2 regions of the Streptomyces sp. NPDC055749 genome follow, and region 2 is predicted to be linked to the other one. Evidence: riboswitches for the same ligand, from Rfam matches in the RefSeq annotation. Region 2 holds a riboswitch; the other holds the start of a gene.
The links. A riboswitch is a leader RNA that binds a small molecule or an ion and turns the genes downstream of it on or off. The one in region 2 is predicted to bind guanidine.

Region 1 (8,333 bases), on a different contig from region 2:
ACGGGCCGTACCAGCAGGGTGTCCAGCGTGCCGTCGCGGACCCGCCGCCCCAGCCGGTCCATCGACCCCAGCAGCAGATCGGCCAGCCCGAACGCGGTCGCCGACATCCCGTACAGCAGGGCGATCTCCGGCAGGGTGTAGCCGCCCAGGGCGTCCACGTGCGAGAACATCAGCAGGATCGTGACGAAGTCGAAGGCCGTCACCACGAAGTTCCCCAGCGCCGTCATCGCGAACGACGCGCGGTACGCCATCGTGGAGCGCAGCCACATCGCGACGATCAGGCCGTAGGCCCGTACCCCCTCGACCACCCTCGAACGGTCCTCGAACGCGATACCTCGCTCAGCCACCCTGAATCACCACCCTCCTGGTCGCCAGCACCTGCAACAGCCGCCCCGCCGTCAGCAGCGCGGCCGCCCAGCCGGCCTGGAAGGCGTACGCCTCCACCAGCCCCCAGCCCGTGCGCTTGCCGAGGAAGACATCGGCCGGGACCTGCAACAGCGAGGACCACGGCAGCATCCGCGCCACCTCCCCCAGCACCCCGGGGAACAGATTCAGCGGCAGCAGCATCCCGGAGAAGAACATCCCCGCCAGCCAGGCGATCTGCGCCGCGCCCGCCCCGTCCATCAGCCAGAACGCCGACAGCGCCACCAGATAGCGCACCGCGAAACTCACCACGACACCGAGCAGTACGGAGACCAGGAAGGCCGGCCAGATCCAGAACGAGTCCGGCAGCGCCAGATCGAAGGCCAGGGCGCCCAGCGCCATCGGCACGATCCCACGCCCCATCAGGTGGAAAGCCGCCCGGCCCAGATCACCCGCAAGCCACCACAGCTGGAGGTCGGCGGGCCGGTACAGATCGACCGCGATGTCCCCGGTACGGATGCGCTCCATCAGCTCGTCCTCGAAGCCGCCGCCCATCATGGCGCAGGTCATCAGCAGCGCCTGGCCGAGCCATACGTACGTCAGCGCCTGGGACATGTCGTAGCCGCCGAGCTGTGGACGCTCGTCCCAGAGTGCGATGTAGGTGTACGCCATGATGAAACCGAAGACGGTGTTGGTGAAGACGCCCGCCGCCGTCGCGATCCGGTAGGTGGCGTGGCGCCGGAATCCACCGGCCGCCACTACTGCGTACAGACGCACCTGGGCCCCTCCCCCCTTGACCGGCACCAAAGCGCACGACCCTAGTCCACGCCGGACAGGCACCGCAGCCGGTTATCACCGCCGCGACCGGTCACGCAAGGAGAATCCCTAGGATATGTGAGCAAAAAGTGCACTATGGGACGGCTGGATGTCCGACCGCGGCCGAGGAGTTCCCACCGACATGATCGACGAGCAGAACTGGGCCCCGCGCGACCCCGACGGCCGGCCCCTGCCCACCGGCTCACCGAGCGCGACGGAAACGGCGGAGAAGGCAGGGACGGCAGCAGAGACGGCGGAGACACGGAAGGGGCGCAAGAAGCGCCCCAAGCGCACCGGTTGGCGCCGCGCCTTCCCCACCTGGCGCATGGTCCTCGGCATCGCACTGCTCCTCGTCGGCGGCTTCATCGCCGGATACCAGCTCGTCGACATCCCGCCCGCCAACGCCAGCGCCATCGCGCAGTCCAACACCTACCTCTACAAGGACGGCACGGTCATCGCCCGCGACGGCGAGGTCAACCGGGAGAACGTCCGCCTCGACCGGGTCCCCCTCACCGTCCAGCACGCCGTACTCGCCGCCGAGGACCGCGACTTCTACTCCGACCGCGCCGTCGACATCAAGGCCATGATCCGCGCCGCCTGGAACACCCTCACCGGCAAGGGCAAGCAGGGCGGCTCGACCATCACCCAGCAGTACGTCAAGAACTACTACCTCGGCCAGGAACGGACCGTCGTCCGCAAGGCCAAGGAGTTCTTCATCGCGGTCAAACTCAACCGCGAGGAGAGCAAGGACCAGATCTTCGAGGGCTACCTCAACACCAGCTACTTCGGCCGCAACGCCTACGGCATCCAGGCCGCGTCGCAGGCGTACTACGGCAAGGACGTCGAGGAGCTCACCACCGCCGAAGGCGCGTACCTCGCCTCCCTCCTGAACGCCCCCAGCGCGTACGACGTCATCGCCCACCCCGAGAACAAGGCCGACGCCCTCGCCCGCTGGAACTACGTACTGGACGGCATGGTCAAGGAGCACTGGCTCACCGCCGGCGAGCGCGCCACCACGCGGTTCCCCGTCCCCGGCGAGGCCAAGCCGGCCACCGGCCTCTCCGGACAGCGCGGCTATCTCGTCCAGGCCGCCGAGGACTACCTCACCAGCAACAGGATCATCGACGAGAAAACCCTCGCCGCCGGTGGCTACCGCATCACCACCACACTGGAGAAGACGAAGCAGGACGCCTTCGTCGAGGCAGTCCAGGACAACGTCCTGTCCAAGACCAGCGCCGGCCGGAAGGTCGACCGCAACGTCCGCGTCGGCGGCGTCTCCATCGACCCGGGCACCGGCGAGGTCGTCGCCATGTACGGCGGCATCGACTACACCAAGCAGTACGTCAACAACGCGACCCGCCGCGACTACCAGGTCGGCTCCACCTTCAAGCCCTTCGTCTTCACCTCCGCCGTCGCCAACGAATCCACCACCCAGGACGGCCGCACGATCACCCCCGGCACCATCTACGACGGCAGCAACGAACGCATGGTCGAAGGCCCCCAAGGACCCACCGGATACGGCCCCGCCAACGAGGACGACGTCGACTACGGCCCCGTCACCGTCCGTACCGCCACCGACAGATCCGTCAACGCCGTGTACGCCCAGATGGCGCAGGACGTCGGGCCGGGGAACGTCAAGGACACCGCCATCGCCCTCGGCATCCCCGAGAACACCCCCGACCTCACCGCATCGCCGTCCATCGCGCTCGGCCCCGCGACCGCCAGCGTCCTCGACATGGCCGAGGCGTACGCCACCCTCGCCAACCACGGCAGGCACGGCACGTACACCCTCGTCGACAAGGTCACCAAGGACGGCGAGAACATCACGCTCCCGGTCAGGGACACCGAGCAGGCCGTCAGCCGCACGGCCGCCGACGCCACGACCTGGATGCTCCGGACCGTCGTCGAGGAAGGCACCGGAACCGCCGCCCAGGCCGCGAACCGCCCCGCCGCGGGCAAGACAGGCACCGCCGAGGAGGACAAGGCCGCCTGGTTCGCCGGCTACACGCCCGACCTCGCGACCGTCGTCGCCGTCATGGGCCAGGACCCCGCCACCGGTGCGCAGACACCGCTGTACGGGGCCCTCGGCCTGCCCCGCATGAACGGCGGCGGCCCGCCCGCCGCCATCTGGGCCGACTACACAGCCGCCGCCCTCGGCACCGCCGAGCCCCGGGAATTCGACCTCGAACTCCCGGACGGCACCGACGAGCCCGAGGAAGAACCCCAACCCGAGGAGAGCGAGGAGTCCGAGGAGACCGAGGAGGGCGAGACCGAAGACACCGGAGGCTTCTTCGAAGGCGCACGCGGCGCACGCCCGCAGATCAGTGACCCGCAGAATCAGTGACCCGAGGTCGCCTTCAGACCCACCACGGCCACCAGCAGCAGACACACGAAGAAAATACGGGCCGCGGTGGCAGGCTCACCCAGCACCACCATGCCGAGCACCGCCGCACCCGCCGCACCGATACCGACCCACACGCCGTACGCCGTACCGATCGGCAGCGTCTTCGCCGCATGGGACAGCAACACCATGCTCGCGACGATCCCGAGGCCGGTGAACACGCTCGGCCACAGCCGGGTGAACCCCTCGGTGTACTTCATCCCGATCGACCAGCCCACTTCCAGCAGACCGGCGACAAGCAGCAGAACCCAGGCCATGACGGCACCTTCCGACGAGAGAACACGCGGACAACACGGTGCGTCGTCTTTGCAAGGCCCGGTACGGCGCGTCTCGTCGGGGTCCCCCTACCGTAGCAAAAAATGACAAAGAGCCCGGTGACCCCAGTCACCAGGCTCAATACCAGCCACCACGGGCTGCACGCGGACTACAGATACAGCCCGGTCGAATCCACCGAACCCTCGAACCGGTCCGCGGCCACCGCATGCAGATCCCGCTCCCGCATCAGTACGTACGCCACGCCCCGCACCTCCACCTCGGCACGGTCCTCCGGGTCGTACAGCACCCGGTCCCCCGGCTCCACCGTCCGCACGTTCTGGCCGACCGCCACCACCGCGGCCCACGCCAGCCGCCTGCCGACCGCAGCCGTCGCCGGAATCAGAATCCCACCGCCCGAGCGCCGCTCGCCCTCGGGCGAATCGGACCGGACCAGCACGCGGTCGTGCAGCATGCGGATGGGCAGCTTGTCGTCGTGGGTGTTGTCGCTCACGAGCCGAAACCTACCTGCTCGGACCCGCGCCGCACGCCCCCGGGGGTCGGCCCCGTCACTTCCTGCGACGCGACGACACCGCGAGCAGACCCACCACACCGACCACCAGCACCACGGCCGGAATCACCCGCTCCAGACGCGGCGCGCCATCCTTCGAAACGAACTGGGCCTTCACGTCCGACACCGAACGGTTCACCGCGACGAACGCACGCCCGGCCGTCCGGTCCACCGTCCCGGCCACCTTGGCCTTCGCGTCACCGATCATCGTCTTCGGGTGCACACGCACCCCGATCTCATCGAGCACCACGGCGAGCTGCTCGCGCCTGGTGATGATGTCCGCCTCGATCTGCGCAGGGGTCCTGGCATCCGACACTGCGCCGCCTCCGTGGTCGTCGTCCGGTAAACCTTCATCGACAGTCTGTCAGCTCGACCGCCCGGACACCCGGCGGCACCCCTATTACGCTCGGTCCCAAACACCTGATGTGCCACTTGAGGAGAACCATGAGCGAGCGACTCCAGCCCGGCGAGACCGCCCCCGCCTTCACCCTTCCCGACGCGGACGGCAACGACATCTCGCTCGCGGACCACAAGGGCCGCAAGGTCATCGTCTACTTCTACCCGGCCGCCCTCACACCCGGCTGCACCAAGCAGGCGTGCGACTTCACCGACAACCTGGACGTCCTGGCCACGGCCGGATACGACGTCATCGGCGTCTCCCCCGACAAGCCGGAGAAGCTCGCCAAGTTCCGCGAGAAGGAGAACCTCAAGGTCACCCTGGTCGGCGACCCGTCCAAGGAGACCCTGGAGGCGTACGGCGCCTTCGGCGAGAAGAAGCTCTACGGCAAAGTGGTGACGGGCGTCATCCGGTCGACGATCGTGGTCGACGAGGAGGGCAAGGTCGAGCACGCCTTCTACAACGTGAAGGCCACCGGCCACGTAGCCAAGATCATCAAGGACCTCGGCATCTGACAAGCCCGGCATCCGACCACGCCGGCATCCCACGAGCCCTGTGACCCACATCGCAATCGGCCGGTGAGTCGGTTTGCAGCCGCCATGACCGAACAGAAGCCTTTCCTGGAACATTCTCCGAGGAAAGGAACCGGCCATGGCGGCCTCCGACCCCCACCAGGGGGCCGACCCCGAAGCGGTCAAGCGCCACCCCACCCTCTTCCGCGCCATCCGGGCGCGCCAGAACCCCAAGCTCCGCCGGACCGACATCACTGTCACCGACGACAAGGCAGTGAAGCGGGCGGTGAAAGCGGCGTCGCTCGGGAACGCCATGGAGTGGTTCGACTTCGGTATCTACTCCTACCTCGCCGTCACCATCGGGCACGTCTTCTTCCCGTCCGGGAACGAGACCACCCAGCTCCTCTCCTCCTTCGCGACCTTCGCCGTGGCCTTCCTCGTACGGCCGCTCGGAGGAATGTTCTTCGGACCGATGGGCGACAAGATCGGCCGGAAGAAGGTCCTCGCGCTGACGATGATCCTGATGGCGGTCGGCACGTTCGCCATCGGTCTCATCCCCTCCCACGGCACGATCGGCCTCTGGGCCCCCGCCCTGCTGATCCTCTTCCGGATGCTCCAGGGCTTCTCGACCGGCGGTGAGTACGGCGGCGCGTCCACGTTCATCGCGGAGTACGCCCCCGACAAGCGCCGCGGCTTCTTCGGCAGCTTCCTCGAATTCGGCACCCTCGCCGGCTACGTCGGCGCGGCCGGCCTCGTCACCGCGCTCTACGCCCTCCTCGACACCGCCCAGATGGAGTCCTGGGGCTGGCGCATCCCCTTCCTCGTCGCGGGCCCGCTCGGCCTCGTCGGCCTCTACCTGCGACTTCGCCTCGACGAGACCCCCGCGTTCCAGAAGCTGGAGGGCGGCACCGCCCACGCCATGGAGGCGGCGGACGGGGTCGAGACGACGGCCAAGGGCGACCTCGCCAAGATCTTCCGGCAGCACTGGGCGACGCTGATCCTCTGCATCTGCCTGGTCGGCGCGTACAACATCACCGATTACATGCTGCTGTCGTACATGCCGACGTACCTGTCCGACGAACTCGGCTACAGCGAGACCCACGGCCTGCTCATCCTGCTCGCCGTGATGCTCTTCCTGATGCTGATCATCAGCCGGTTCGGCAAGCTCTCCGACCGCTTCGGCCGCAAGCCGCTGCTGATGACGGGGATGCTCGGCTTCCTGTTCCTCTCCCTGCCGGCCTTCCTCCTGATCCGCCAGGGCAGCATCCCCGCGATCACCGCCGGCATGCTGATGCTCGGCCTCTCCCTGGTCTGCCTGCTCGGCACGATGTCGGCAGCACTCCCGGCCCTGTTCCCGACCAACGTCCGCTACGGCTCCCTGTCGGTCGGCTACAACATCTCCGCGTCGATATTCGGCGGCACGACCCCGCTGGTGATCACGGCCCTGATCAGCTGGAGCGGCTCGAACCTGATGCCGGCGTACTACGCCATGGCGGCGGCGCTGGTGGGCGTGATCGCAGTGGCCTGCATGAAGGAAACGGCCCAACAGCCCCTGGCCGGCTCCCCACCGTCGGTGGAAACGGACGAGGAAGCGGCAGAACTCTGCCACGCCCAGACCCCGGACCCGAAGTTCTGACCCGATCTCCCGTCAGGGCAATGGCCCGCCCCGCATCGGCAGTTGTCACCGAAGCGGGGCGGGCCGTTCCGCATCTTGTCGGATATCGGACGTGACGCTCCGATTAACGGGTCGTTAGTCCGTGCGAGGCCGCGAACGCGCGGCCGGACACGGGAGGGGGACCGGATGCCGGAAAGTCCGTACACGCGAGAGCGTCTGACCGAGGCCGCGGGCTCGTCGCGGACGCTGTCGGAGGCTCTGAAGCGGCTTGGAGCCGACCCGAAGAGCGGATCGCGGCGGTACATCCAAGACCGGATGAGGAAGCTGGGCGTGGACACGTCCCACTTCCAGCGGGAGGGGGTGCGCTGGACGCGGGAGGTACTGGAGTCCGCCGTGGTTGCCTCGACGAGCATGTGCGGGGTCTTGCGGCACCTCGGAGTCGAGGTCGTCGGCGGGCAGCACACGCACATCAGCCGCCGCATCAAGGCGTACGGCATCGACATCTCGCACTTCAGGTCGCCGTCACGGGCGGGCGAGAGCCGTCGACAGTCTCCCTCGGGCCTTCTCGTCGAACAGGCCCCCGGCCAGGCCCGGCGGATGCCGAGCGACCGCTTGAAGCGGGCGCTGTTCGCAGAGGGGATGGCTGAGCTCTGCGCCGTCTGCGGGATCGATGCGACATGGCAAGGGCACCCGCTCCCACTTGAGGTCGATCACATCGACGGGGACTGGCGCAACAACCGCATCGAGAACCTGCGGTTCCTCTGCCCCAACTGCCACTCGACGACCGACACTTATCGCGGTCGCGGCAAGGGGCGTGCCAGGTCAGGCTTGAGTGAGACGCGGTGAGCTCCAGTGAGAAATACACACGGGAGCGACTGACCGAGGCAGCCAAGACGTGCACCACCATGGAGGAAGTCATCGCCTTCCTGGGCACCTCCCCCTATGGCCGCCTCCGCAGGTATCTGCTCACGCGCTTCGAACACTTCGGGATTGATGTCTCCCACCTCCGCCGCCGCGCCTACAGCAGAAGCGGGCCCCGCCCCTGCGCTGCGGAGCTCAGCGAAGCCGTCTCCGCTTCCGTCTCTATCGCGGGCGCGCTCAGGCGTCTGGGACGACCAGACACCACGAGCCAACGAAGCCATCTGCGCACGTGGATCGCCGAGGACGGCCTCACCACAGCGCACTTCCTGGGCCAAGGGCATCAGCGAGGGCAGATTGGACCCACACCGCTCAAGACTGCTGACCAGATCCTGGTCAAGCTCGGAGGCGAGCGCCGTACGAAGACCGTGCTGCTCCGCCGCGCTCTGCGGGAGATCGGAGTCCCGGAAGAGTGCGCCGAGTGCGGAACCGGCGCCCTTTGGCTGGACAAGCCCATAACTCTGGAGGTCGACCACATCAACGGCGAC
Region 2 (8,333 bases):
TCCTGCGGGGACGCGGAGAGCAGGCCCGCGCGGGACGGGGGGACGCCTGCCGCGGCGGCCACTTCGGCGGTGGTCCGCGCGGCGGTCCGCAGCGGCGCGCAGGCGTTGACCGCGCTGTGTGCGATGGCACGGCGGAAGAGCCCCCGCGCACGGTCCATCACCATCAGGCAGGCTACGGCCGTAGCGCCCGACGACTGCCCGGCCACGGTGACATCGGCGGGCGCTCCGCCGAACGCGGCGATGTTGTCGCGCACCCACTCCAGTGCGGCGATCTGGTCGAGGAGCCCCCGGTTGTCGGGGCAGGCGTCCTCGCCTTCGGCGGCCGGAACATGGCCGAACCCCTCGAAGCCCAGACGGTAGTTGAGGGTGACGACGACCAGACCCTGTCCGGCGAGCGCGGCGCCGTCGAAGTCGGGCTGCGCGGAGGAGCCGAAGACATAAGCACCTCCGTGGATCCAGACCAGCACCGGGAGGGCGTCGCCCTCGCCTCCCGGGGTCCAGATGTTGACGGTGAGGATGTCCTCGTCACCGGGCGACCAGCAAGGCGCGCCGGGGAGTTCCGCCGACTGCGGTGCGACGGGGCCGAACGCCACGCAGTCCCGTACGCCGTCCCAGGCGGGCGCGGGTCCCGGCTCCCGGAAGCGGCCGGCTCCGAACGGCGGTGCGGCGTAAGGGATGCCGAGCACGGCGGCGACCCCGGTGTCGCGGGTGGCCGGCCGGCCCCGTACCCGTCCGGCCTCCGTCGTGAACACCGTCATCGCCACTCCCTCACTCCCTCACTCGCCGCCGTGCGCCTCCCCCGGGCGCGGGTTCAGCGTGCCAGTGAGCGGGCCCCGGCGGCCAACACCAAGATCGTCACGATTGGCGCATCCGCGATGTGAGTCTCCGGGGGGCGGTCCGAGTGGTTCTATGCCTCCGTGAGTTCACGCACGGTGGCCATGTCACTGAAGGGAAGCAGCGCGTCGCCGACGATCTGGTGCGGCTCGCTTCCCTTCCCCGCGATCAGGACGATGTCGTCCGGCCCCGCGGCGGAGAGGGCGAACTCGATCGCCTCGCGCCGGTCCACGAACCGTTCGAAGGGGGTTCCGGTCGCGGTGAGCGCCGGGGCGATCTGGTCGAGGATCGCTTCGGGGTCCTCGTGGCGGGGGTTGTCGGAGGTCAGGACGCAGAGGTCGGAGCCGGATCCGGCGATCGTTCCCATGTCGGCCCGCTTGGTGGTGTCGCGGTCGCCGCCGCAGCCGAAGACGGTGATGACCCTGGCACGCGCGAATCCGCGAATGGTCGTCAGGACCTTGCTCAGGGAGTCCGGGGAGTGGGCGTAGTCCACGATCACCGAGGTCCCGGACGGGGTCGTGACCCGCTCGAAGCGGCCCGGGATCTGCGGCATCTGTTCGAGCGCGGCGACCAGTCCTGCCAGGTCGTGGCCGAGGATGTGACAGGCGGCCACCGTGGCGAGGGCGTTGGCCACCGAGAACCGGCCGGGTGAGGGGATCGCCGCCGGATACTTGCGGCCGTCGTGATGGAGGGTGAACCGCGTGCCGGAGGCGTCGACCGTGAGGTCGGTGGCCCGGTAGTCGGCCTCGGCGTCGAGGGCGTACGTGGTCACGGCGCCGGGCGCCGCGTCCCGGATCGCGGCGCCCACCGGGTCGTCGACGTTGATCACGGCAAGCCGGCACAGGCCCTGGAACAGGCGCAGTTTGGCGTCCCGGTAGTTCTCCATCGTTCCGTGGTCGTCCAGGTGGTCCTGGGTCAGGTTGGTGAAGACCCCGACGTCGATGAAGGTGCGGTCCACCCGGTGCGTCAGCAGGCCCATCGAGGTGGCCTCCAGGACCACGGTGCCGACACCGCGGTCACGCATGCAGCCCAGCAGATACTGGAGGTCCGGTGTCTCCGGTGTGGTCAGGACCGACTGCGGCATCGGGATCAGCTCGTCACCGATCCGGCTGCCGGCCGTGCCGATGACCCCGGCCTTCGCGCCCTCGGCGATCCGCAGCACGGATTCGACCATGTACGAGACCGACGTCTTCCCGTTCGTTCCGGTGATCGCGATCATGTCCATCGCCCGGCCGGGTTCACCGAAGTAGCGCGAGGCGACGACAGCGGCGGCGGCCCGGATGTCGGGCACCCTGACCACGCACACGTCCGCCGCGGGTGCCGGGTGTTCCGGCGCCTCGGCGCCGACGAGCACCGCCGCCGCTCCGCGCGCGACGGCCGGTGCGACGGCTTCGGGGCCCCCGCCCTGGTAGCCGGGCACGGCGACGAACAACGAGCCGGGTGCGGCCAGTTCGGCGTCGAAGGTCGTGCCCGCGGTGATCGAGGTACGCGCGGGGTCGCCCTGGAGAATCTGGTGTTCCTGTCCGGCCAGCAGCTCGCTCAGCTTCACAGTGATCCCTTCGAAGTGGCTCGGCGCGTCGGTGCGGCCGTCGCCGGACAGCAGCACCCGGCGATGTTCCGGGGGCTGCGTGGTGATGTGGAGCCGGTGGTGGTGCGCGCGGTCCGGTGAGACGGGACGCGGAAGTTCAGCGGGGCAGGAGGCCCGCCGTGTTCGTCGAGGAGCGGTGGTCAGGGGGCTGAGCCCCTGCGGAACCGTCGGCGGTCACTGAACGTGACCGAAAGGGAAGATCGCTAGCCGTTACCGTGCAGAGCGGTGCGGCCGGCTTCGGGCGCACCGGTGGCGGCGGCGCTCACCGGTCCGGCAGCCGCCGGACGGGCCGTGGCCGGGCGCAGCACGAAGGCGGCCTGCGGCAGGCTCTCCCTCGTGGCACGTGTACGACCCATGGGCCGAGTGTACGTCCGGTCGGACCTCCCGAGTTCCGCCGCACACGGAGTCGCTCCGTCGGCCGCCCCGCCGCCGGTGGCCCCCTTCCGTTGGCGACTCCTCCCGGACCGGAGTGGAATTGCATACACAGGGACGTTGAGTCGGATGCGGAAGAAGCTCCCCTGGCCCCCGCGAACGCGGTGGTACCGCACTCGCCCCCGGATCGAAAGGACATGCCATGACTGACAGCGACCGGGGGGACGACGTCTACCAGCCCCAGGGACCGGAAGCCTCCGACCCTGACGATTTCCTCGATGTCGAGGACACCCTGGACACCTCGGGCATCACCGATGTCCTGGACGAGGGGTACTCCCCGCCCGAACGGCCATGGGCCGTCGACGACGAGGGCACCACCGCCGCGGAACAGCACAGCGGGCAGTCCCTCGACCGCCGGCTGACGCGGGAGCTGCCCGACATCTCCGACGCGGACGACGGACCGGGCGACCTGGCCGGGGGCGACGGGGAGCTCTGGGACGCCGAGGTCGGCATCGTCCGCGCGGGCCGGCTCACCCAGCAGGCCGAGGGCAGTGTGCCGCACACGCTGACCGCCCGGGACGTCGGAATCGACGGAGCCGCCGCGTCGGCCGAGGAGGCCGCCATGCATGTCGTGCCCGACGACGAGGAACCGCTCGACGGCACCCCGCTCGACGACGAGTCACCGCCCGCGGGAGAAGTGACGACGCGCTGAACCCGTCGGCGCGGCCATACGTATCCAGCAGCCGTACATGTTCATCCGGCGGTACGTATCCATCCGGCCGTCCCGGGAACACTGCCCCGACGGGATCCCACAACGTTCAGGAGCACACCACAGATGACCGGCACTGCGCAGATCGGCGTCACAGGGCTCGCGGTGATGGGCAGCAATCTCGCCCGTAACTTCGCCAGGAACGGCTTCACCGTCGCGCTTCACAACCGTACGGCCGCGAAGACCGACGACCTGGTGAAGGAGTTCGGCGACGAGGGCGACTTCGTCCCCGCGCGCACCCCGGAGGAGTTCGTCGCCGCGCTGGAGCGCCCGCGCCGCCTCGTCGTGATGGTGAAGGCGGGCGAACCCACGGACGCGGTGATCCAGGAGTTCGCCCCGCTCCTGGAGGAGGGTGACGTCATCATCGACGGCGGCAACGCCCACTTCGAGGACACCCGCCGCCGCGAGAAGGAGCTGCGCGAGCGGGGTATCCACTTCGTCGGTACCGGAATCTCGGGCGGCGAGGAGGGCGCGCTGCACGGGCCGAGCATCATGCCGGGCGGCTCCACGGAGTCGTACGCGTCGCTGGGGCCGATGCTGGAGAAGATCGCCGCCCGCGCCGAGGACGGCACTCCCTGCACCGCCCATATCGGTCCCGACGGCGCCGGGCACTTCGTGAAGATGGTCCACAACGGCATCGAGTACGCGGACATGCAGCTGATCGCGGAGGCGTACGACCTGTTGCGCGCCGTCGCGGGCTACTCCCCCGCGCAGATCGCGGACATCTTCCGCGCCTGGAACACCGGACGCCTGGACTCCTACCTCATCGAGATCACGGCAGAAGTCCTCTCGCATGTCGATGCGGCGACCGGTAAGCCTTTCGTGGATGTCGTGCTCGACCAGGCGGAGCAGAAGGGAACCGGCCGCTGGACCGTGCAGATCGCCCTTGACCTGGGCGTTCCCGTCTCCGGTATCGCCGAGGCCGTCTTCGCCCGCTCCGTCTCCGGCCACGCCGCCCTCCGTGATGCCTCACGCCACCTCGCCGGACCGACCGCCCGCAAGCTCGGCGAGGACGAGGCGGCGGCATTCGCCGACCAGGTCGAGCAGGCGCTGTATGCCTCGAAGGTCGTCGCCTACACCCAGGGCTTCCACGAGATCGCGGCCGGCAGCGAGCAATACGCCTGGAACATCGACCTCGGCAAGGTCGCCGCGATCTGGCGCGGCGGATGCATCATCCGGGCCGCGTTCCTCGACAGAATCACCAGCGCCTACGAAGCCCAGCCTCAGATGCCAAGCCTCCTCTCCGACAAGAGCTTCGCCCAAGAGATCACCGCCGCACAGAACGACTGGCGCACCGTGATCGCCACCGCCGTCACCCAGGGCGTCCCCACCCCTGCCTTCGCCACCACCCTCGCCTACTACGACTCTCTGCGCGCCGAACGACTCCCCGCCGCCCTTACCCAAGGTCAGCGCGACTACTTCGGCGCACACACGTACCACCGCATCGACCGCGACGGCGCATTTCACACCCTCTGGGGCGGCGACAAGACCGAAGTCGAAAGCTGACCGACACCCGCAACAGCTGATGCCGGGGCGGGTTCGCCCCGGATGCGACTCGCTGCACCGGGAGATCCTTTTAAGCCCACTGCCTCACCGCACCGAGGAACTTGACCAAGGCCGGAACCGCCCGATGAGCGGTGGTAAGTCTTGATCGAGGGAGTTCGCAGATGAACGGTTGATCGGTCGGGACTGCTCGTAGTAGTTTCCGCCCGGAGGCGCGTAAGCGCCTGCCCCGGACGAGATGTGCGCCGTACCCGGCCTGCTGAGACGACGCTCTCAGGAGACGTCATGGACCGAAATACGCAGCTGGTCGATTTTGTGTCCGACGCGCCCGAGCCTCGCGTGCTGGACGTCAACTGGATCCATGGATCACCGTCGGCGAAGCACAACGACGATCCCGACATCCAGGTCCACGCATACGATGAGCACACGTTCATCCTGCGCCAGAACATGGCGATCAACTACGAGGCGCCGTTCCTGTTCCTGATCTTCGGCAACGCCCGAGCCGTACTCATCGACACCGGAGCCACCGAGTCCGCCGAGTTCTTTCCGCTGCGCCGGGTTGTCGATGACCTGATCGGGCGTTGGCTGGCCGAGCATCCCCGGGACGGCTACACGCTGCTCGTCCTGCACACCCACGCCCACGGCGACCACATCGCGGGCGACGCCCAGTTCACCGACCGCCCCCACACCATGGTCGTTCAGCCGAATTTGAACAGCGCCTGGAAGTACTTCGGGTACGCCGACGCTCCCGACCGGGTGGCGCAGGTCGACCTCGGCGGCCGAGTGCTGGAGTGCCTCGCCACCCCCGGCCACCATGAAGCGGCCGTCACGTACTACGACCCGCACACTGGAATTCTGCTCACTGGCGACACGGTGTATCCCGGGCGGCTGTATGTAGCGGACTGGGCTGCCTTCGGCAGAACTGTCGACCGCTTGATCGCGTTCGCCGACACTCGACCGGTCACCCACATCCTCGGCTGCCACATCGAGATGACCAACGAGCCAGGTGTGGACTACCCGGTCCTGACCACCTACCAGCCGGACGAGCCACCGCTACAGATGACCACCAGTCAACTGCGCGACATCCGCGCAGCGATCGATGAGATCGGCGACCGGCCCGGACGGCATCCGTTCCCGGACTTCGTCATCTGCCACCAACCCGAGTAGGCAGTCCCAGATCTCGAGCGCTCCGTTGCAGTCAACTCCCGTGGCCCATGACAGCCAACCTTCACTCGAAGCGTTTCGACTCCGGGCGACCATGGCCAAGTCCGCCGTGTGCAGGTCTACGGTCCCCTGTGCTGCGCTTCCGCCGGGACCTGGTCCCAGCCGCCCCCAGGACGCCCGCTCGTAAGGCCGTTCCCGCCGGGGGCGCCCGGTGACCACCGATGCCACCCGCGCTTCCCTGTCCAACGGGCAGGACTGGGGTGCGTTCGGCGTAAAGGTCGCCTTCGGCACCACCACCGCTCTGGACCACGTGAGCCTGGCCACGGTTCCCTGGCAGGCCGCCGCCGTCGGCGGGGACGGTGCCGGCAAGACGACTCTGCTGCGGACCCTGGTGGGCAGGGTCCGCCCGGCCGCCGGTCACGTCCAGGCACCAGGCACAAGGCACAGTCGAGTGCGGGTTCATGCCCACGGAGCCTCCAGGGTCTGGCAGGACCTCACAGTGCAGGCTTCGTCGCGGGCCTCTACGGCAGGGAGTGAAATACGCCGCCCGCCGCGGCCTCAGGTGCATCTCCGTACCGGAGGCCGCGTCCCGGCCGCCGCATGGACGCTCTGGGCGCGGCCGAACAGACGGGTCCATCCGCACGCGCAGCACCCCGCCGGGTCGCATCGAAGCGAACCGGTCCAGCGGCGTCGAGCTGCGTGGTCGCCGCTTCGAGGCGACTCTCAGATGTCCTTGAACTTGGTCCCAGGGTGCCCACAGCTGGGCTTCGTAGCGTCGCAGCATGGTTGGATCCGCAGTCCGTCGCCGCCCGCGTCGCCGTCTCCTCGTCGTCCTGACGGGCTTTGCCGCTCTGCTCGGCTGCTGTGTGGCCGGTGCGGCGAGCCTGCATCATCAGCCTGTGCGTATGGCTGCCGTGACGTCGGTGACCTCACCCGCGACCGGCCGAGGCGCCGAAACGGAGCAGGCCACGGCACCCGAACTCGATCTCGACGACCTGCTTGCGGCTGATCTCGCCGAGGTGGCATCAGGTGGCGACGGGCAGATATCGGTAGCGGTGATGGACTTGGAGTCGGGTGACCGCGCCGTGTCCGGGAGCGATCAGTACGACACCGCCAGCATCGTGAAGGTCGACATCCTGGCGACGCTGCTGCTCCAGGCACAGGATGCGGGGCGCGTTCTGACTCCGAAGGAACGTACCCAGGCGGCAAGCATGATCCAGAACAGCGACAACACGGCGACCACCGCCCTGTGGGACACCATCGGCGGCGCCGCGGGGCTGAATGCCGCCAACGAACGTCTCGGGCTGACCGCAACCTCCGCAGGCCAGGGCGGGAACTGGGGCCTCACCCAGACGACGGCTGAAGACCAACTGATCCTCCTCGAGGCGATATTCGGAACGGAGTCGGTCCTGACCCGAGCCGACCGGGACTACATCGGGAAACTGATGGAGAACGTCGCGAATGATCAGGGCTGGGGTGTGTCCGCCGCGGATTCCGGCGCGGCGCTCAAGAACGGCTGGCTTCCACGTACCGCGACCGGTCTGTGGGACATCAACAGCATCGGGCGGGTGAACCTCGACGGCCGCGACTGTGCCATTGCGGTCCTGTCCGACGGCAACCTCACCCGAGCCGAGGGGATAGAGCTCGTCGAGGACGCCGCCCTGGCCGCTGCCTCGGTCATGATCTCCGATGCGACGTGAAGGTGGTTCTCAGCTGCCTTTGAGGTTGGTGCGATACGGATGAAACCATGACTGACATCGCACCCTCGCCGACCAACGTACTCGTCGTCGATGATGAGCCGAACATCCGTGATCTTCTGTCCCAGACCCTGCGTCTGGTCGGTTTCGATGTCGTCGCGGCGGCGACCGGTTTCGAGGCGTTGACGGCAGCGGAGGCCACGCGGCCGTCTCTCATCGTGCTGGACGTGATGCTTCCTGATCTTGATGGCTACGAGGTGGCGGCTCGGCTGCGTGCGGCCGGGCAGGATGTTCCGGTGTTGTTCCTCACGGCCCGGGACTCGCTGGACGACCGGATCAGAGGGCTGACGGCGGGCGGCGACGACTATGTGGCGAAGCCGTTCAGCCTGGAGGAGGTGGTGCTGCG

Region 1: another riboswitch for guanidine. It lies ahead of ACWGO0_RS07240 (DMT family transporter); the one in region 2 lies ahead of ACWGO0_RS29850 (MBL fold metallo-hydrolase).

What each region holds. Positions count from the first base shown of each region.
Region 1 is NZ_JBSHFH010000007.1:38,182-46,514, reverse strand. It holds gene ACWGO0_RS07255 (ABC transporter permease) at 1-347, opposite strand, end outside; gene ACWGO0_RS07250 (ABC transporter permease) at 340-1,140, opposite strand; gene ACWGO0_RS07245 (transglycosylase domain-containing protein) at 1,322-3,523, shown strand; gene ACWGO0_RS07240 (DMT family transporter) at 3,517-3,837, opposite strand; guanidine-III (ykkC-III) riboswitch at 3,875-3,939, opposite strand; gene ACWGO0_RS07235 (GroES family chaperonin) at 4,005-4,346, opposite strand; gene ACWGO0_RS07230 (DUF3618 domain-containing protein) at 4,402-4,719, opposite strand; gene bcp (thioredoxin-dependent thiol peroxidase) at 4,848-5,315, shown strand; gene proP (glycine betaine/L-proline transporter ProP) at 5,452-6,948, shown strand; gene ACWGO0_RS07215 (HNH endonuclease signature motif containing protein) at 7,114-7,773, shown strand; gene ACWGO0_RS07210 (HNH endonuclease signature motif containing protein) at 7,770-8,333, shown strand, end outside.
Region 2 is NZ_JBSHFH010000052.1:10,346-18,678, reverse strand. It holds gene ACWGO0_RS29875 (carboxylesterase/lipase family protein) at 1-758, opposite strand, end outside; gene ACWGO0_RS29870 (UDP-N-acetylmuramoyl-L-alanyl-D-glutamate--2,6-diaminopimelate ligase) at 908-2,383, opposite strand; gene ACWGO0_RS29865 (hypothetical protein) at 2,626-2,778, opposite strand; gene ACWGO0_RS29860 (DUF5709 domain-containing protein) at 2,997-3,506, shown strand; gene gndA (NADP-dependent phosphogluconate dehydrogenase) at 3,630-5,069, shown strand; guanidine-III (ykkC-III) riboswitch at 5,273-5,340, shown strand; gene ACWGO0_RS29850 (MBL fold metallo-hydrolase) at 5,352-6,233, shown strand; gene ACWGO0_RS29845 (ATP-binding cassette domain-containing protein) at 6,442-7,239, shown strand; gene ACWGO0_RS29840 (serine hydrolase) at 7,136-7,930, shown strand; gene ACWGO0_RS29835 (response regulator transcription factor) at 7,978-8,333, shown strand, end outside.